2 regions of the Rossellomorea vietnamensis genome follow, and region 2 is predicted to be linked to the other one. Evidence: a T-box and tRNA genes for the amino acid it is inferred to sense, from the RefSeq annotation. Region 2 holds a T-box; the other holds one or more tRNA genes.
What was found. A T-box is a leader RNA that pairs with one kind of tRNA and senses whether it is charged. The one in region 2 lies ahead of lysS (lysine--tRNA ligase), so its partner is inferred to be a tRNA-Lys.
Positions count from the first base shown of each region.

Region 1: it has a tRNA-Lys gene. The T-box ahead of lysS (lysine--tRNA ligase) is inferred to sense a tRNA for this amino acid. The anticodon was not compared.

Region 1 covers NZ_CP104558.1:2,732,198-2,742,331, reverse strand. Annotated here, with positions in the region: rRNA gene N5C46_RS14205 (23S ribosomal RNA) at 1-764, shown strand, start outside; rRNA gene rrf (5S ribosomal RNA) at 866-982, shown strand; tRNA gene N5C46_RS14195 (tRNA-Val) at 995-1,070, shown strand; tRNA gene N5C46_RS14190 (tRNA-Thr) at 1,132-1,207, shown strand; tRNA gene N5C46_RS14185 (tRNA-Lys) at 1,243-1,318, shown strand; tRNA gene N5C46_RS14180 (tRNA-Leu) at 1,383-1,467, shown strand; tRNA gene N5C46_RS14175 (tRNA-Gly) at 1,474-1,548, shown strand; tRNA gene N5C46_RS14170 (tRNA-Leu) at 1,554-1,642, shown strand; tRNA gene N5C46_RS14165 (tRNA-Arg) at 1,700-1,776, shown strand; tRNA gene N5C46_RS14160 (tRNA-Pro) at 1,782-1,858, shown strand; tRNA gene N5C46_RS14155 (tRNA-Ala) at 1,866-1,941, shown strand; rRNA gene N5C46_RS14150 (16S ribosomal RNA) at 2,102-3,652, shown strand; rRNA gene N5C46_RS14145 (23S ribosomal RNA) at 3,851-6,786, shown strand; rRNA gene rrf (5S ribosomal RNA) at 6,889-7,005, shown strand; gene N5C46_RS14135 (CtsR family transcriptional regulator) at 7,727-8,188, shown strand; gene N5C46_RS14130 (protein-arginine kinase activator protein McsA) at 8,209-8,757, shown strand; gene N5C46_RS14125 (protein-arginine kinase McsB) at 8,754-9,836, shown strand; gene clpC (ATP-dependent protease ATP-binding subunit ClpC) at 9,838-10,134, shown strand, end outside.
Region 2 covers NZ_CP104558.1:4,029,374-4,039,507, reverse strand. Annotated here, with positions in the region: gene N5C46_RS20650 (M3 family oligoendopeptidase) at 1-941, opposite strand, end outside; gene N5C46_RS20645 (hypothetical protein) at 1,144-1,497, opposite strand; gene N5C46_RS20640 (serine hydrolase domain-containing protein) at 1,607-2,158, opposite strand; gene lysS (lysine--tRNA ligase) at 2,382-3,842, opposite strand; T-box leader at 3,931-4,194, opposite strand; gene N5C46_RS20630 (hypothetical protein) at 4,371-4,772, opposite strand; gene N5C46_RS20625 (hypothetical protein) at 4,908-5,159, opposite strand; gene N5C46_RS20620 (DUF4871 domain-containing protein) at 5,322-5,744, opposite strand; gene N5C46_RS20615 (hypothetical protein) at 5,979-6,773, opposite strand; gene N5C46_RS20610 (ASCH domain-containing protein) at 7,037-7,381, opposite strand; gene N5C46_RS20605 (DUF1572 domain-containing protein) at 7,382-7,873, opposite strand; gene N5C46_RS20600 (aldo/keto reductase) at 8,051-8,857, opposite strand; gene N5C46_RS20595 (hypothetical protein) at 8,982-9,188, opposite strand; gene N5C46_RS20590 (NUDIX hydrolase) at 9,226-9,687, opposite strand; gene N5C46_RS20585 (GNAT family N-acetyltransferase) at 9,779-10,134, opposite strand, start outside.

The DNA.
Region 1 (10,134 bases), 1.3 Mb from region 2:
ACCGGAGCGCCAGCTTCGGTGGAGGCATCGGTGGGATACTACCCTGGCTGTATTGAAATTCTAACCCGCGCCCCTTATCGGGGTGGGAGACAGTGTCAGGTGGGCAGTTTGACTGGGGCGGTCGCCTCCTAAAGAGTAACGGAGGCGCCCAAAGGTTCCCTCAGAATGGTTGGAAATCATTCGCAGAGTGTAAAGGCACAAGGGAGCTTGACTGCGAGACCTACAAGTCGAGCAGGGACGAAAGTCGGGCTTAGTGATCCGGTGGTTCCGCATGGAAGGGCCATCGCTCAACGGATAAAAGCTACCCCGGGGATAACAGGCTTATCTCCCCCAAGAGTCCACATCGACGGGGAGGTTTGGCACCTCGATGTCGGCTCATCGCATCCTGGGGCTGTAGTCGGTCCCAAGGGTTGGGCTGTTCGCCCATTAAAGCGGTACGCGAGCTGGGTTCAGAACGTCGTGAGACAGTTCGGTCCCTATCCGTCGTGGGCGCAGGAAATTTGAGAGGAGCTGTCCTTAGTACGAGAGGACCGGGATGGACGCACCGCTGGTGTACCAGTTGTCTTGCCAAAGGCATCGCTGGGTAGCTATGTGCGGAAGGGATAAGTGCTGAAAGCATCTAAGCATGAAGCCCCCCTCGAGATGAGATTTCCCATCACGTATGTGAGTAAGATCCCTAGAAGATGACTAGGTAGATAGGTCAGAGATGGAAGCATGGCGACATGTGGAGTTGACTGATACTAATCGATCGAGGACTTAACCACAAAGAGTCATATTTATATGAACAACATTGGTCGATATTCGGCTTTCTTGACATCAATTCTTTATCTAGTTTTGAAGGAATAATCCTTCAATTGAATATTCGTCTGGTGATAATGGCGAAGAGGTCACACCCGTTCCCATGCCGAACACGGAAGTTAAGCTCTTCAGCGCCGATGGTAGTTGGGGGATCTCCCCCTGTGAGAGTAGGACGTCGCCAGGCGATACATATTTCGGAGGATTAGCTCAGCTGGGAGAGCATCTGCCTTACAAGCAGAGGGTCGGCGGTTCGATCCCGTCATCCTCCACCATGTTTTTTTACGAAAGTAAAATAAACGTCATTCAATTTGCCCAAGCAAATTTTCCACCCATGCCGGTGTAGCTCAACTGGTAGAGCAACTGACTTGTAATCAGTAGGTTGGGGGTTCAAGTCCTCTTGCCGGCACCATTGGTTTTTTATTTTGTGTCTTTTTTTAATTTCAGGAGCCATTAGCTCAGTTGGTAGAGCATCTGACTTTTAATCAGAGGGTCGAAGGTTCGAATCCTTCATGGCTCACCAAAGATTTTTGCGTAAGCAAAATTTCTTACCTTCATTTTCTCTAATGTGAAAATGAATAGAATATGCGGGTGTGGCGGAATTGGCAGACGCACCAGACTTAGGATCTGGCGCCGCAAGGCGTGGGGGTTCAAGTCCCTTCACCCGCACCATATTTCGCGGAAGTAGTTCAGTGGTAGAACACCACCTTGCCAAGGTGGGGGTCGCGGGTTCGAATCCCGTCTTCCGCTCCAAACTAGCCGGGGTGGCGGAACTGGCAGACGCACAGGACTTAAAATCCTGCGGTAGGTGACTACCGTACCGGTTCGATTCCGGTCCTCGGCACCAAAGTTTTTTGCGCCAGCAAAATAACTTTCCATACGTTACTATTATAGAAAATATTCTGCGCCCGTAGCTCAATTGGATAGAGCGTTTGACTACGGATCAAAAGGTTAGGGGTTCGACTCCTCTCGGGCGCGCCATATATCGGGAAGTAGCTCAGCTTGGTAGAGCACTTGGTTTGGGACCAAGGGGTCGCAGGTTCGAATCCTGTCTTCCCGACCACTTCTTTGGGGCCTTAGCTCAGCTGGGAGAGCGCCTGCTTTGCACGCAGGAGGTCAGCGGTTCGATCCCGCTAGGCTCCACCAAAAAGTTTTTATAAAAAGTCATTGACACTCAATGAGTGAAAATGATATGATTATCAAGTCGCTTCAAACAGAAGCGCTACATTGAACCTTGAAAACTGAACAAAACAAGACAATACGTCAACGTTAATTTAGATTTATTTTTAAAGAGCTATTCAAACTTTTATCGGAGAGTTTGATCCTGGCTCAGGACGAACGCTGGCGGCGTGCCTAATACATGCAAGTCGAGCGGATTGATGGGAGCTTGCTCCCTGATATCAGCGGCGGACGGGTGAGTAACACGTGGGTAACCTGCCTGTAAGACTGGGATAACTCCGGGAAACCGGGGCTAATACCGGATAACTCATTTCCTCGCATGAGGAAATGTTGAAAGATGGCTTCGGCTATCACTTACAGATGGACCCGCGGCGCATTAGCTAGTTGGTGAGGTAACGGCTCACCAAGGCAACGATGCGTAGCCGACCTGAGAGGGTGATCGGCCACACTGGGACTGAGACACGGCCCAGACTCCTACGGGAGGCAGCAGTAGGGAATCTTCCGCAATGGACGAAAGTCTGACGGAGCAACGCCGCGTGAGTGATGAAGGTTTTCGGATCGTAAAGCTCTGTTGTTAGGGAAGAACAAGTGCCGTTCAAATAGGGCGGCACCTTGACGGTACCTAACCAGAAAGCCACGGCTAACTACGTGCCAGCAGCCGCGGTAATACGTAGGTGGCAAGCGTTGTCCGGAATTATTGGGCGTAAAGCGCGCGCAGGTGGTTCCTTAAGTCTGATGTGAAAGCCCACGGCTCAACCGTGGAGGGTCATTGGAAACTGGGGAACTTGAGTGCAGAAGAGGAAAGTGGAATTCCAAGTGTAGCGGTGAAATGCGTAGATATTTGGAGGAACACCAGTGGCGAAGGCGACTTTCTGGTCTGTAACTGACACTGAGGCGCGAAAGCGTGGGGAGCAAACAGGATTAGATACCCTGGTAGTCCACGCCGTAAACGATGAGTGCTAAGTGTTAGGGGGTTTCCGCCCCTTAGTGCTGCAGCTAACGCATTAAGCACTCCGCCTGGGGAGTACGGTCGCAAGACTGAAACTCAAAGGAATTGACGGGGGCCCGCACAAGCGGTGGAGCATGTGGTTTAATTCGAAGCAACGCGAAGAACCTTACCAGGTCTTGACATCCTCTGACAACCCTAGAGATAGGGCTTTCCCCTTCGGGGGACAGAGTGACAGGTGGTGCATGGTTGTCGTCAGCTCGTGTCGTGAGATGTTGGGTTAAGTCCCGCAACGAGCGCAACCCTTGATCTTAGTTGCCAGCATTCAGTTGGGCACTCTAAGATGACTGCCGGTGACAAACCGGAGGAAGGTGGGGATGACGTCAAATCATCATGCCCCTTATGACCTGGGCTACACACGTGCTACAATGGACGGTACAAAGGGCAGCGAGACCGCGAGGTTTAGCCAATCCCATAAAACCGTTCTCAGTTCGGATTGTAGGCTGCAACTCGCCTACATGAAGCTGGAATCGCTAGTAATCGCGGATCAGCATGCCGCGGTGAATACGTTCCCGGGCCTTGTACACACCGCCCGTCACACCACGAGAGTTTGTAACACCCGAAGTCGGTGAGGTAACCTTTTGGAGCCAGCCGCCTAAGGTGGGACAGATGATTGGGGTGAAGTCGTAACAAGGTAGCCGTATCGGAAGGTGCGGCTGGATCACCTCCTTTCTAAGGAAGATTTACTAAAACGTTTGACACGTCGAAGTTTTGTTCAGTTTTGATGGTTCAACCATCAAAACATTTTTTATCTCTTACGAGATGAGAATTTGTGATTGTTCTTTGAAAACTAGATAAAGATAAATTGATAGTCAAGAAATTACCGAGTATCGCCATTTTAGGTTTTAAACCTGATGTAACAACCAATTCGGTTAAGTTATGAAGGGCGCACGGTGGATGCCTTGGCACTAGGAGCCGACGAAGGACGGGACTAACACCGATATGCTTTGGGGAGCTGTAAGTGAGCTTTGATCCAGAGATTTCCGAATGGGGGAACCCATTGTTCGTAATGGAACAATATCCTTACTTGAATACATAGAGTATGGAAGGCAGACCCAGGGAACTGAAACATCTAAGTACCTGGAGGAAGAGAAAGCAATTGCGATTCCCTGAGTAGCGGCGAGCGAAACGGGATATAGCCCAAACCAAGAGGCTTGCCTCTTGGGGTTGTAGGACACTCTATACGGAGTTACAAAGGAATGGAGTAGACGAAGAAGTCTGGAAAGGCTCGTCAAAGAAGGTAACAACCCTGTAGTTGAAACTTCATTCCCTCTTGAGTGGATCCTGAGTACGGCGGGACACGTGAAATCCCGTCGGAAGCTGGGAGGACCATCTCCCAAGGCTAAATACTCCCTAGTGACCGATAGTGAACCAGTACCGTGAGGGAAAGGTGAAAAGCACCCCGGAAGGGGAGTGAAATAGAACCTGAAACCGTGTGCCTACAAGTAGTCAGAGCCCGTTAACGGGTGATGGCGTGCCTTTTGTAGAATGAACCGGCGAGTTACGATCCCATGCAAGGTTAAGTTGATAAGACGGAGCCGCAGCGAAAGCGAGTCTGAATAGGGCGAATTGAGTATGTGGTCGTAGACCCGAAACCAGGTGATCTACCCATGTCCAGGATGAAGTTCAGGTAACACTGAATGGAGGTCCGAACCCACGCACGTTGAAAAGTGCGGGGATGAGGTGTGGGTAGCGGAGAAATTCCAATCGAACTTGGAGATAGCTGGTTCTCTCCGAAATAGCTTTAGGGCTAGCCTCATGTGTAAGAGTCTTGGAGGTAGAGCACTGTTTGGACTAGGGGCCCTCATCGGGTTACCGAATTCAGACAAACTCCGAATGCCAAAGACTTATCCATGGGAGTCAGACTGCGAGTGATAAGATCCGTAGTCGAAAGGGAAACAGCCCAGACCACCAGCTAAGGTCCCAAAGTATACGTTAAGTGGAAAAGGATGTGGAGTTGCTTAGACAACCAGGATGTTGGCTTAGAAGCAGCCACCATTTAAAGAGTGCGTAATAGCTCACTGGTCGAGTGACTCTGCGCCGAAAATGTACCGGGGCTAAACGTATCACCGAAGCTGTGGATTGACACCTCTAGGTGTCAGTGGTAGGAGAGCGTTCTAAGGACTGCGAAGCTAGACCGTAAGGACTGGTGGAGTGCTTAGAAGTGAGAATGCCGGTATGAGTAGCGAAAGATGGGTGAGAATCCCATCCACCGAATGCCTAAGGTTTCCTGAGGAAGGCTCGTCCGCTCAGGGTTAGTCGGGACCTAAGTCGAGGCCGATAGGCGTAGACGATGGACAACAGGTTGATATTCCTGTACCACCTCTTTTCCGTTTGAGCAATGGGGGGACGCAGGAGGATAGGGTAAGCGCACTGCTGGATATGTGCGTCTAAGCAGTTAGGCTGATGATGAGGCAAATCCCATCATCGTGAAGGCTGAGCTGTGACAGCGAGCGAATTATAGTAGCGAAGTTCCTGATTCCACACTGCCAAGAAAAGCCTCTAGCGAGGAAAAAGGTGCCCGTACCGCAAACCGACACAGGTAGGCGAGGAGAGAATCCTAAGGTGAGCGAGAGAACTCTCGTTAAGGAACTCGGCAAAATGACCCCGTAACTTCGGGAGAAGGGGTGCTCTGGTAGGGTGCAAGCCCGAGAGAGCCGCAGTGAATAGGCCCAGGCGACTGTTTAGCAAAAACACAGGTCTCTGCGAAGCCGTAAGGCGAAGTATAGGGGCTGACGCCTGCCCGGTGCTGGAAGGTTAAGAGGAGTGCTTAGCGCAAGCGAAGGTGCGAATCGAAGCCCCAGTAAACGGCGGCCGTAACTATAACGGTCCTAAGGTAGCGAAATTCCTTGTCGGGTAAGTTCCGACCCGCACGAAAGGCGTAACGATCTGGGCACTGTCTCAACGAGAGACTCGGTGAAATTATAGTACCTGTGAAGATGCAGGTTACCCGCGACAGGACGGAAAGACCCCGTGGAGCTTTACTGTAGCCTGATATTGAATTTTGGTACAGCTTGTACAGGATAGGTAGGAGCCTTGGAAACCGGAGCGCCAGCTTCGGTGGAGGCATCGGTGGGATACTACCCTGGCTGTATTGAAATTCTAACCCGCGCCCCTTATCGGGGTGGGAGACAGTGTCAGGTGGGCAGTTTGACTGGGGCGGTCGCCTCCTAAAGAGTAACGGAGGCGCCCAAAGGTTCCCTCAGAATGGTTGGAAATCATTCGCAGAGTGTAAAGGCACAAGGGAGCTTGACTGCGAGACCTACAAGTCGAGCAGGGACGAAAGTCGGGCTTAGTGATCCGGTGGTTCCGCATGGAAGGGCCATCGCTCAACGGATAAAAGCTACCCCGGGGATAACAGGCTTATCTCCCCCAAGAGTCCACATCGACGGGGAGGTTTGGCACCTCGATGTCGGCTCATCGCATCCTGGGGCTGTAGTCGGTCCCAAGGGTTGGGCTGTTCGCCCATTAAAGCGGTACGCGAGCTGGGTTCAGAACGTCGTGAGACAGTTCGGTCCCTATCCGTCGTGGGCGCAGGAAATTTGAGAGGAGCTGTCCTTAGTACGAGAGGACCGGGATGGACGCACCGCTGGTGTACCAGTTGTCTTGCCAAAGGCATCGCTGGGTAGCTATGTGCGGAAGGGATAAGTGCTGAAAGCATCTAAGCATGAAGCCCCCCTCGAGATGAGATTTCCCATCACGTATGTGAGTAAGATCCCTAGAAGATGACTAGGTAGATAGGTCAGAGATGGAAGCATGGCGACATGTGGAGTTGACTGATACTAATCGATCGAGGACTTAACCACAAAGAGTCATATTTATATGAACAACAATTGGTCGATACTCGGCTTTCTTGACATCAATCCTTTATCTAGTTTTGAAGGAACAACCCTTCAATTGAATATTCGTCTGGTGATAATGGCGAAGAGGTCACACCCGTTCCCATGCCGAACACGGAAGTTAAGCTCTTCAGCGCCGATGGTAGTTGGGGGATCTCCCCCTGTGAGAGTAGGACGTCGCCAGGCAAATAGGAAAAGAGTAGCTCTTAGTGAGTTGCTCTTTTTTGTGTTGTTTTGAAGTTCGAAAAACATTGTGAGAGAGACGCTGTTTTAGGGACAGAGTCTCTGCCTGTTGACGAAGAAGGGAATGGGTGATGGATGAGTGAACTGGTAAGGACGGTGTAAAGAAAATTCGACAAGCTGGCACGATTATTTGAAATACCGCATGATAAATCACAACCTCGCATGAAAAACCCTTCCCCCGCACGATTATCATCAATCCGGCATGATTCCCCTCAAAACTCGCATGATTGCTTTCCGAAAAGGCAAAGTAAATAAAAAATCCGCAACTTAGCCGTCTCAAAATCCCATCTAACATCACAATATCAGCTTAAGTAGACAATCTAACCTGAAAGCCAATCGAACGGAGAGAAAATAGCCAAAAAAAACGCTATTTAAGGAACGAAGCATTCTTGTCAGGATAGTTAGAATTCACTTCTTCCTGAGCCTAAACCAATCCCAATTGCCACTACTACAAAACCCACTCACCACGGCACCCCATCCTAAGACTTCTCACCTACGTTGTGCCCCAATTCCAAATTTCTATCCAACAATCTCACATTCACACGTTTAAAACCTTCCGTAAACAGGAAAACTTCTAAGGTCAAACTTCATAATTGCAAAGTTTAAAACACGGTTGTATAATTATAGTCAAATATAGTCAAAGTCAAAATGAGGAGGAGGTTTGATGAGGAACATATCCGACATCATTGAAAATTATTTAAAGAATGTGTTAGAACTGAGTGAAAGTGAGATAGTCGAGATTAAAAGAAGCGAGATCGCTGATAAGTTTCAATGTGTTCCTTCTCAAATTAATTATGTGATTAATACCCGCTTTACTGTAGAACGAGGGTATGTAGTAGAAAGTAAACGAGGCGGCGGTGGATACATCCGGATCATGAAGGTGAAGGCCCACGATCAGGTTCACTTGATCGACCAGCTAGTGGCATTGATTACACAAACGATCAGTCAGAATACGGCAGCTGATATTGTTTTTCGGTTAGTCGAAGAAGAAATCATTTCTGAAAGAGAAGCCAAGATCATGCTGAGTGTGATGGATCGATCGGTCATCATGGTTGAATTACCCGAACGGGATATACTGAGAGGACGAATGCTTAGAGCCATGCTGGATACATTGAAGTATGAGTAAGGGTTAAAGAGGTGAATGGGATGGTTTGTCAAGAGTGCAATGAAAGACCTGCGACCCTTCATTTTACCAAGGTGGTAAACGGGGAAAAAACAGAGGTTCACTTATGTGAGCAATGTGCTCAGGATAAGGGTGAGATGTTTATGTTTGATTCTTCTCCCGGCTTTTCTGTGAACAATCTATTGGCAGGTCTTCTTAATATAGCTCCTGCATTTAAGCAGGCAAAGGAAACCGAGATTCCTAAGACAGAAGTTTTACAGTGTGAAAAATGTAAAATGACGATTCATCAGTTCATCAATGTGGGACGCTTCGGCTGTGCCCATTGTTATGAGACGTTTAAAGAGGAACTCACTCCATTATTAAAGCGTGTTCATAATGGAAATGTCGAGCATCACGGTAAGGTTCCGGAACGTATGGGCGGAGCCATCCATGTAAAAAAGAAGGTATTGCAGTTGAAGTCTGAATTGCAAACGATGATTGCGGATGAAGAGTTTGAGAAAGCAGCCGAAATCCGAGACGAAATCCGCTCCCTGGAAAAGGAAATGAAGAAAGAGGGAGGCGATAACGAATGAGTCTTGAGAAATTCTTGAGTAATGCCGTCAGTTCCTGGATGAGTGAGGAGGGACCGAATTCGGATATTGTCCTCAGCTCGAGGGTAAGGCTTGCGAGGAATCTGACGGACTTCCGTTTTTCCACTCTTTATTCTTCTGAGGAAGCCCGGGAAATCGTGGATCGGGTAAAGGAGAAGCTCACATCATACCCGAAGAATTTAGGAGAATTAGAATTTTTACCTACAAGTGAGATTCAGCCTCTTCAAAAGAGGGTATTAATGGAGAAACACCTCATAAGTCCGAATCTCGCAGAGGAAACGAATTATGGAGCTGTCCTTTTATCAAGTGAGGAAGATATTAGCATAATGGTAAACGAAGAGGACCATATTCGAATACAGTGTTTATATCCAGGTCTGCAATTGAAGGAAGCTCTAAAGAAAGCCAATCAGATCGACGATTGGTTTGAAAGTGAATTTGACTTTGCGTTTGATGAGAAGCATGGCTACTTAACGACTTGTCCTACCAACGTGGGGACGGGGCTCAGGGCTTCAGTCATGATGCACTTGCCGGGACTGGTGTTGACGCAGCAATTGAACCGTATCATCCCTGCGATTAATCAACTGGGGTTAGTGGTGCGGGGGATCTACGGAGAAGGCAGCGAAGCGCTGGGGAACATCTTTCAGATCTCCAATCAAACGACACTTGGTAAGTCGGAAGAGGATATCGTAGAAGATTTGTTAAGTGTTGTGAAGCAGATCATCGAGAAAGAGCAATCGGCAAGGGATGCATTAGTTCAAACGTCAAACATACAATTAGAGGATAGGATCTTCCGTTCTCTAGGGGTGCTGGAGCATAGCAGGATCATTGAGTCCAAGGAAGCTGCGAAATGTTTATCGGATGTCAGGCTTGGAATTGATTTAGGATACATCAAAGTGATATCTAAGAATATATTGAATGAACTAATGATTTTAACCCAACCTGGTTTTTTACAACAATATTCTGGAGGTCCATTGAGACCAAATGAACGAGATATAAGAAGGTCTTCTTTGATTCGGGAGCGAATTAAGTTAGATAAAGATACATGTGAGGAGGAAAAATAATATGATGTTTGGTCGATTTACAGAAAGAGCCCAAAAAGTACTGGCATTAGCTCAAGAAGAAGCGATTCGTTTGTCGCACAGTAATATTGGTACTGAACATATTTTATTAGGACTTGTCCGCGAAGGTGAAGGAATCGCTGCCAAGGCACTTACGGCATTGGGACTGAGCCCTGAAAAGATCCAGAAGGAAGTTGAAGGATTGATCGGGAAAGGAACCGAGAAATCTCAAACGATCCATTACACACCTCGTGCGAAGAAAGTGATTGAACTTTCCATGGATGAGGCCCGTAAGCTGGGT
Region 2 (10,134 bases):
AGATGATTCGTGCACAACGAATGAAAGAATTCCCCCAATTCCATTGACATTTCATTAAGAATCTCTTCAAAACTAGATACCATCGATTCAACGTCACCTTTTGGGGTTGGATTGCCGGTCCTGAAGCGAATGTCCTCATCGTAAAAGGTTAACTTATTTAAACCCAATCTGATCCGTTGATTCTCTCTCGCTTTTTCAGTAATGGGAACGATGTATTTTAAGATTAGATTCCGGAAGTCTGCTACATCTGCTTGATCATAACCGACTCTTGATAACCTGGCATAACCAAGCTCCACAAAGGAATTATGTCCCAGCTTTATCGCCATGGTGTTTCTTACCTTAATTAATTCATCAAAAATATGATCGATCTTATCTTCTAGCTGGCTGAGTAACTCGTACTTTTTTTCACCGGCTTGCTTTCTAATTGAACGATCGGCTGAATACAAAAATGCGTCTAATTGAGATAAAGTTCTATTCTCTCCACTGAATTCAACGGTTGATGTTGCCAGCAATTTTGTATAGTCACTTATGAGATTATTTTCTGTAATTAAGTATGCGATTACTTCAGAACTAACTGTATTCTGAGAAGCTTCAGCTAAGCAAACAAATTGTTCACCAAATTTCTCTTTGATTTCATCTTTGAAAGGAGAATAGGAAACGTGCTCATGAAAAAGAGCTACTATTTTTTCATAGATTGGCCAACTCTCATTGATATACTGCTGCTCTTTTTGATATGCAACATCTAAAGTATTCAAGTGACTCCTGATCTGAGCAATAGTAAACATCGTTAACACATCATTCCGAAGAAAATTGATCTGATCTATTATTTCGAACTGCTCCAAATGAGAATCACTTGCTTTGAACCTTTCTAAAAGTTGAAGTACTTTTCCTTCAAATTCTCCAATGTCTGGTCTTTTGTAATTAAGATTATGAAAATCCACCCTACTCCCCCTCTCTCTTCAAATTAATGGTAATGGACATTTTTATGTAATAATAGTCTTATATTTCAAAAAATTGAATGGTATACTAGCGATATAAGGTAAGGAATATAATTATTCAACCCATTGTTTCTTTGAACGCAAAAGGGAACTTTCTTAATCTGAAAGTTCCCTTTCTTTATTTCCCTTAGAATTTATTCTTTCGTCAACCTTTGATCTCTTTCACAACCAAGTTTCCAAATGTTTGTATATCCTTTATATAATCGAAATTCTTATTCTCATATGTATATAAACTATTGTACATCCTTACAGCAACAGCGTGATATCGGGGAATGACCAGACAAGAACAACCTGAAGCCCCGAGAATTTGGTAACTCCCTTCAGGTAATTCTGTTCCTAATTCATTATATTCCCACGACACTTGATGATCTTTTAACCACCAGAAGAATCCGAATCTAGGCAGAGTTTGGTCAAGCCCTTTGGGACTTTGTATAGTTGTAGCAAGGTTAAATACACCTTCTGGCAAGATTTGTTTTCCATCCATTAAACCTTTATTCAAATGTAGGCTACCCCATAGTGCCAACTCTCTACTACTAACAAACAAGTTTCTTTCATCCCCTATATTCGATCCTATCCTTATAGAAGGATGAGTCCCTGGAGAGTGGATGTCACATACTAACCGTGCTTTTTCCCTCTGTCGCCCACTCTGTACTTTTCCAACCTAGGGGTTCAAATACCCTCTCGGAAAGTATTGCGTTAACCGTTCTTCCAGTAGCTTGCTCGACAATTTCAGCTAATAAATCAGGACGCTTCCCTTCAATGGAGGTTCCTGAATCGAAAACCCTTTGGACTATATCCTTCTTAATCTTTAATCCAGTGCACCTTGTAACCAAATGTCTTACGGTCGTCTCACCTAATATCCTTTTATCCAATTGTTTAAAATAGTCACTGAGCTTATCATCAAGATTTAAGTAACCTTCATAGATCGCCAGTGCTGCTGCTAAACCAACATAGGTTACCCTGGTTGAATACACATTAAATTGTGAAAGGTGATCTATTTTCCTAGCACCAGTGTCAAAATGATGGGTACCGGAATACCATTCGTGTACGACCTCGTTATCCTTCATAATGACTAATGCTGCTCCAGAAGCGTGCATCTTCTTTTTTATTTCTTCCGTGTATTTAGTGATATCTTGAAATGATCTTTTATCAGCTTCCACAATCAATTTATTTCACCCATTTCTGTATTACTAAGAATTCACTACTTATTTATCTATTCCACAGTAAGAGGCATAACCCTGCTTTTGGTTATGCCTCTTTATTCAATGATTTTTCTGTGATAACTCCAAGACATTAGCCGGGGAACGTTAGCTGATTTTTAGGTATTTCCCCATGTGGAATAAAAGCTGCATATTCTAAGGATAAGAATAGATAGCAGCGTTACTATAACTTTTTAGTCAAAGGGAATAATGTACATTCTTTAATTGTATCGCTATCCGTTAGTACCATTAATAACCTTTCTATTCCAAATCCCCACCCTGAAACTGGAGGCATCCCGTATTCCATAGCTGTTAAATAGTCTTCATCCATCTCCATAGCCTCTAGATCCCCATTACTTTTTAAAATGGCTTGAGCTTCCAATCTTTTTCGTTGTTCAATAGGATCAACAAGTTCTGAATAAGCATTAATTATTTCAGCTCCATTTACGACTAATTGGAAACGGTCGGTAAGAGTTTGATCCTCATCATTTGCTCTTGCAAGTGGGGATAAATCAATAGGATGCTGGATTAAAAATGTGGGTTTTACAAGTTGTGGCCGGCACGTTTTTTTATAAAGTAAATCAATGAAATTGCCTCTCCCTAAAGAATTAATTTCAGTATGATCCAGTTCGATATTTTTTCTTTTCGTTTCTTGGTACAAATCTTTTACGTCAGGATAAAGGTTTATATCTATTCCTGTTTCTTTGAGAATTAAATCCCTGAAGGAGATCACTTCCCATTCAAGTGAAAAATCAATCGTTTGTCCTTTTAATGTAATCGTCGTGGTATTAAAGGTTTGCCTTAAAATAAACAATACCATCTCACGCATTAAATTCATTGTATCTTCATAATTCCAATATGCTGCGTAACCTTCCACCATAGTAAATTCTTGAAGATGTTGAGGACTTATCCCTTCGTTCCTAAAGCATTTTGCAAATTCAAATACTTTCGTAAAACCACCTACGATTAACCTTTTTAAATAAGTTTCCGGAGCAATCCGTAAGTTTAATTCAGTATCTAACGAATTATGATATGTCCTAAAGGGTTTCGCAATGGCACCGGATGAAGTATGTTGTAACACTGGCGTTTCTACTTCCAGGAATTCTTGATCTTCAAAAAACCTGCGAATCGCCCGTACCATTTTGCTCCTTGAAAGTAATCGATTTTGTGTCTCTTTTGTCATCATTAAATCTAAGTAACGCTGTCTATATCGAAGTTCAATATTGCTTATGCCGTGCCATTTTTCCGGAAGACTTCTCAATGCTTTCCCAAGAAAAATATAGCTTTCGATTCGTAATGTTTTTTCTTTCGTCTTTGTCGTGTACATACGACCTGCCGCGCCAATAAAATCTCCTATATCTAATAAATCATTAAATTGTTCAAATGATATCTCTCCAACCTCATCCTTTTTTAAAAGAAGTTGTAGGCTTCCTTGAATGTTTGAAACGGTAATGAAAACTAATTTGTTGAAGTTTCTAATACTCATTATTCTACCTGCCACTCGCACACCAGCAGTACCGTCTTCAAGCTGGGAGGCTTCATAGAGCTCATAATTAGTGGAAAACCTTTCTGGGTGTACTGAAATTCCCTGGGACCTTAATGTCTCTAACTTCTCAATTCTACCCTCTGTTTGTTCATTACTCATACATTTCACTCCATTCATTTTTGTTTTTTAAAATCTTTGGATTGTTTCTTTTAAACAACAAAAAACTCCCACCCCCAAGATTATTCATCTTGAGGACGGGAGTTATATCTCCGTGGTACCACCTCAGTTTATTGATATGTCACCATATCAACCTCTTCGGGTACGGCAATTTTATAATTGATTATACCCTATCTCTATAACGGGAGATCCCGTTGCAACATCATTAAGAAGAACCTTAAATCCGCGCAAAGCTCCAAGTCTTTTTTCATTAAGATTTTTATTACTCCTTTTCACCTGCCGGAGCTCTCTGAAAATAATTAATCAAAACTACTCTTCTCTTCATAGCCAGTTGTCTCGTATTGAAAATTAAGAATATTTTACAATAAATAAACTGGCAGGTCAAATTCAATTAAGAATTTATTCTGACTTATTCAATTAACCTGCCCATTAATTGAAGAAGGGCAGTAGCCGCGATCAATTAGCTGATCTTCAGTTATTTGCCCCCGTTTGTTGAACAAGATATTGCGTTTACCCTTCAACGATGGCAAGGTATTTTTTGATTTCGCCTTCAATTTCAACAATTAAAATATCTTCTCTTTCTCTAGTAGAAAAAATCTTTGTACCAACAGGGAGTTTATTCGACATCTCATCTTTAAAATCTGTGTTAGTATCATTTTTTGTTTGTATTTCACCGATTTGAACATCTTTTGTTAAAGATAACTCTTCTACCCAATCAATATTAGTTTTATAGATAACTCCATCATATTGAAAAATATCAGCATCAGAATCCAATTTTAAAACTTCTTCTGCATCAACATTATCCCTTGATACAGTTGTAGTTCCCCCTTGAAAATTATTGCATCCTGTAATCAACAATAAAGGTAATACAACCAAACCATTGAATAACTTTATAAATTTCAATCCACTCACCCCTTTTATATAGACCTAAATGACCTAACAAAGGTTACATATTATTCAACAAACCTGCCAGATAATTGAAGAGGGCCAATAGCCTGATCAATTTACTGATCTTCAGTTATTGCCCCCTATAATGGAAGATAGTTCTTATAGTCCTCCGTTCATCATAAACCCCAAAACAAGCATAATAAATCCTCCAACAAGAATTCCTAATATTGATATTGAGATTGTCTTTGGTTTCCCTTTTTTGCTTAACAAGGCAGTCGCCAAAGCTAGTACTATCCCAGTAATTAACACGGTGGTTCCTATATAGCCACTAACTTTTCCCCTCATAAGGAAAAGGAGTATAAAAGTAACCCCTATAATTCCGATAGGTGCCCAACCTAGATGCTTTCTCATTTTATCCTCCTCCCAAGACCATTATTAATCTGTTTTCTAACTTTATATTTATTAGACGAAAACCCGACTATTTAAGTTTCGGATATTCAATTAACCTGCTCCTTTACTGGAACAAAGGGCGGCTGCTTGTTCAGCAAACGCCCCTGCTAGTTGAATACTTATTTATTTCGCTTCAACAATAAAGCTTGTATACGGTTCATCATCAACAAATATATCAATCTTCCAAAGACCTTCTTTATCAAGTGAGAATTTTGCTCCGCTTTGCTTATTATCAACCTCCCATTCATAAAGTTCCACAATATCGTCTGAATTTTGATGAGTCGCAGTCATCTTATATCTTTTACCATTAAAATCTTCTGTACTCTCCAAGAAATAGACGTTGTACTGTCTTCCTTTATTTACTGGAAATTCTGGTTCATCGCTTTCACCGTTCACTTTGTAAATCCCGAACTTTCCTTCTGTTCCGTGTAAGGTCATATTATCATAAGTAAATGTAGGGCTTAACCTCCAGTTTGTACTATCATTGTCTGCACATCCTGTAAATAATATTCCAGTCAAAATCAGTAACCAGATTATATTCCTCAATGACATCTCCCCCCATCACTTTAATATTTTAAAAAGTGTATTAGCTTTTGAGTTTACTCAACAATCCTGCCCAATTGAAGAAGGGCAATAGACGGATCGAGACTTGCTGACCTTCAGTTATTGCCCCTGTTAGCTTAAGTACAATCCTTCACAAAATAATAACTTTTATTTGCTGAAGAACCCAAAAAGAAGTGTTCACCCTACTAAAATAAACACTCCTTATATAAACTATATTTAATCGAAAGTTTGACACTGTTTTTTGCTTTCTTCTTGCGTAATGTGTTTCTTTATTTTTACATTTGTCACTTGTAACCCTGTTAGGTTAGAATCCCTTACAAAAAAAGTGAGTTTATCATAATCGCTACCGTGGTGTCCTGAATAGTTTAAAGCACCGGCATAAATAAGATGTCTCCTGGGATCCCCATCAATGGGTTCAATTCTGATTTTTGGACACATAAAAAAATCATCATAGGATGGACCCAAATAATATAAATAACGTGTAAACAATGCTTCCTCAAGCAGCTCTTCTTTAGTTGGACCGTTCAATTCTTTTCTCCACCCTACTAAGATCCAATCATAAAAAGATTGTGACTTTAACCGCGTTTTTTGGCTATTTTGCGAAACTATAAGTTCTCCATCTTTAGCCGTACAGGTTTTGCGTTTATTGACAGTTACACACGTATAAGCGGGTTCAATGGTAATCACTTCACCATTTGTCATTTTTAATGTCAATTTGTTGGATGGGTTATCTAAAGATACTTCGCTTGTTCCATTTACACGGCTAGAGTTATTAAGCCAGTGTACCACTTTTCTGAGTACCCGTTCTTGAAAACCATCCTTAATACTGAATACACGCTGCTGCCCAGAATTATTTTCAACCTTAATGTTTTGAATCTCATAATGCTTTAATGAGTGCGTCGTTAATTGTTCCGCAAAAGGAACCAGTTGATTGATATAATTCTTAGCTCCAGCTATTTGGCTGGTAATTATAAATCCAATGAAGAATAAAAAAAAATTATATTTCCTCATAATAGTGATTTACCTACAACTAAAAATTCTAAAAAGATACCTCTTACATTACAAGTTGTATCATCGTAAAAATTGTTTGTTCCCAAAACAACCAAAAGAGTAACCTCCTTGCTTTTAATAACCTCTAATTTTTAGTTTTGGGAATATCATTTACAATTATTCTTCTTCAATTAACCTGCCCTATAATTGAATAAGGCACTTGCCGGTGATCAATTAGCTGAACTTAAATTATTGCCCCTATACCGGAACAAGGCAGTAAGATTTTATATAGAAAGATTAACCCAGATAACTGCCCCCATAGGATGCTTATAAGGTATCGGCTCTTTATAAATCCGAGGTTTTTCAAGGACCCAAGCATACGTTTTTTTATAAGGTAATGCTTGTGAACTCTCACTTTGAACACGATGAAATTCGTTGCTTACTTGGTAATCTTTTAAGGTCAACTCTTTACTATCACTTACATTTACTTCACCGTAAACCATACCTGAACCACTCTTTATAAGAGCGATTGGTCCTCGTATTTTTGTATTGGAACCCCTGATTTCCCATGTCTTTTTCCCTTCCAATATGAGTTCAATCCAGGGAGATTTTATGATTAGTCCTTTCATTTATTTTTTCCTGGGAATTGAAGTTGAAATATACTCATTATTAAGTCTCATTTTTCCTATGTACAAGATTTGGCCCAGATGTTCCGAAAAATGAGAGGCACATTGTAAAAGGACATCCAATACGGTTACTTCATTATTCCGTACCTTTTGTGGTCTTAAATATTCGTTAAAATCAAGATCTTTAATCGTTTTATCTAAAATTTCAAAATGACTCTCTATCATATCAATTACTTCTTCTTTACTTACTATTTTGTTGATATTAAACTCCTCATCCCTATCTCTATTATCTTGAAGACCACAGATACCCACCTCAATTCTTTGATGTATATTCCCTGCAATATGTATGACCAAATTAGAAATACTATTACTTTCTTCATTGGGTCTCCAATTAATATCATCATTAGAAAGTTGATTTATGACAGACAACATTCTACTTTTTATTTGTACAAATTTTGTTACTAAGTTATTTATGATGATTTGATTAATGTCCACCTTGTTACCCCCATTTTACGCAACGCCAAAATTCTACCCATTCTTAAATTTCTTTGTAAACTTAACTATGACTGTAAAAACAATGAAGCTATTTATCAATAGAGCCAATCACTTGGCTTTTAATAAATCAAAATCCTAGCGATACTATCAATATCACTAGGATCAAGGACAAAGGAATTATAAGTTTTCAATTCTTTTCATATCTTCTGCAGACAATTCGAAATCAAAAAGATCTAGATTAGATGCTTGATTTTCAGGGTTGTGAGATTTAGGAATAACAATCACACCACGTTGGATTTGGTATTTTAGTAAAACTTGTGCGCCTGATTTTTTATAGGATTCACCAATTTCATCCAAAGCCTCTTGTTGATGGGCTTCGGCTTTCATAGGTCCCCATGCAACGGGTGTAATGCCCTCTTCTTTTAAAACTTCAAGGAGATCTTTGTTAGGTTCTTTTAGGTTAATTTGAATTTGATTAACGGCTGGCTTCACTTTAGCGAATTCATTCAATTCTTCCAGATGCTCTTTTTTAAAGTTTGAAACGCCGATTGCTCTTAGTTTGCCCGCTTCGTAGTATTCTTCAAAGACTTCCCACGTGTTTTGAAGTTGTCCTTTGTCTTCGATAGGAAAGTGAATAAGAAGCAGATCCAGATAGTCTGTTTGAAAGTTTTTTAAACTGTTTTCGATGGCTGCTCGGGTAGCTTCCTTCGAAGAAATATATTCTTCATTGGCTGGAACCTTTGTCGTAATAAATAACTCTTCCCGAGGCACTGTGCTCTCTGCTAACACTCTTCCGACAAGTTCTTCGTTTCGATACATGATGGCTGCATCGATTGAACGGTACCCCAACTCAAGTGCTGATAGGAGTTCTGGAATTTCATTTGTTAACGCTGCGTTATAGTCATTGTTTTCTTTCCCATACGTATTTGTACCTGTCCCTACAATTGGCATCTTCAGCCCATTATTAAGCGTAATGTATTCCATATGTTTAAGCACTCCCTCTGTATACTTAATTTTCCTGATTACAAAGTCCATCATATCAAATTATAGAATTTTCAAAAAGTAATATGAAAGGAGGGAGATAACCCATTGATAAACCTATCAAAAGTTATACTTTACTATTATCCTTATCTGCTAAAAGCTTATCTAATTTTTCTTCGACCCGTTTTAGCCTGCTATTTCTTCTCCTCAGAATAACGACAAATAGAATGATGCCCACTGGAATGGCCAAAAGAAATACTAAAGACACCAACTGAAAAATAATATCACCGGTATTTACGGTTGTTGTTGATTGCGCTGATGTGAATAGGAACAAAGAAACATCTCCTTTTAAAATATTATGTAAATTTATATTAGCCCTTAAAAAGTTGCTCATTCATGACGCTAATGGAATAGATATTTTCTTCTACTAAGTTATGAATGATTTGTTTTAATACATGCGGTTCTCGCAAATCCTCTTTTTCTAATGCTAAAAGGTCATTCGTTTTTATCCACCTGCTGTCAGTAATTTCATCTTCTTCAAGATGTAATGTACCTCCAGTAATCTCACCAATAAAATGAAATAGAATGACTTGATCGTTCGTATTACTGGTGAAATTGTATACTCCGGTCGTGCCAATCAGCTTTACATCTAAACCCGTTTCCTCTTTCACTTCCCTTTTAGCTGAATAAAGAATATCCTCACCATACTCTATATGCCCACTCGGAAAGTTCCACTTATGGACGGCATTGGGTTTGTTTTCTTTTATCATCAAGACTTTACCATGACGTAAGATTGATACACTTGCTACTAAGACAATTCCATCTTGAGACATTTATTTCACCTCAATTCTATTCTTTCTTTAATCTGCCTGATAATTCAAGATAGCTGGATCAGTTATTGTCCCCACCTATTGTTGAAGTCTATTAAACCGAATAATAATAGAACTTTTTATCGACCTCTAATACTGGGAAATTCTCAGGCAATTCTTCAATAGCTATACTTGTAAATCCATTTTTCTCGTAAAATCGGTGGGCGGCTAGAAATTGCGGTGTGGTTCCAAGATACACGGCTTTTATTGAATGCTCTTTTGCCCAGTTAATTGCATTATTTAATAACAGACTGGCCGTTTTATATTGTTTTCCTCGAAATTCTTTATGTACAAACATCTTCCTTAATGCCACTTGATTATTTCCTATATCTAATAGACTGATTGTACCAACGATATGATCGTTATAAACTGCTACCCAAAAGTTGCCCTTACCCATCTGATAAACATCTT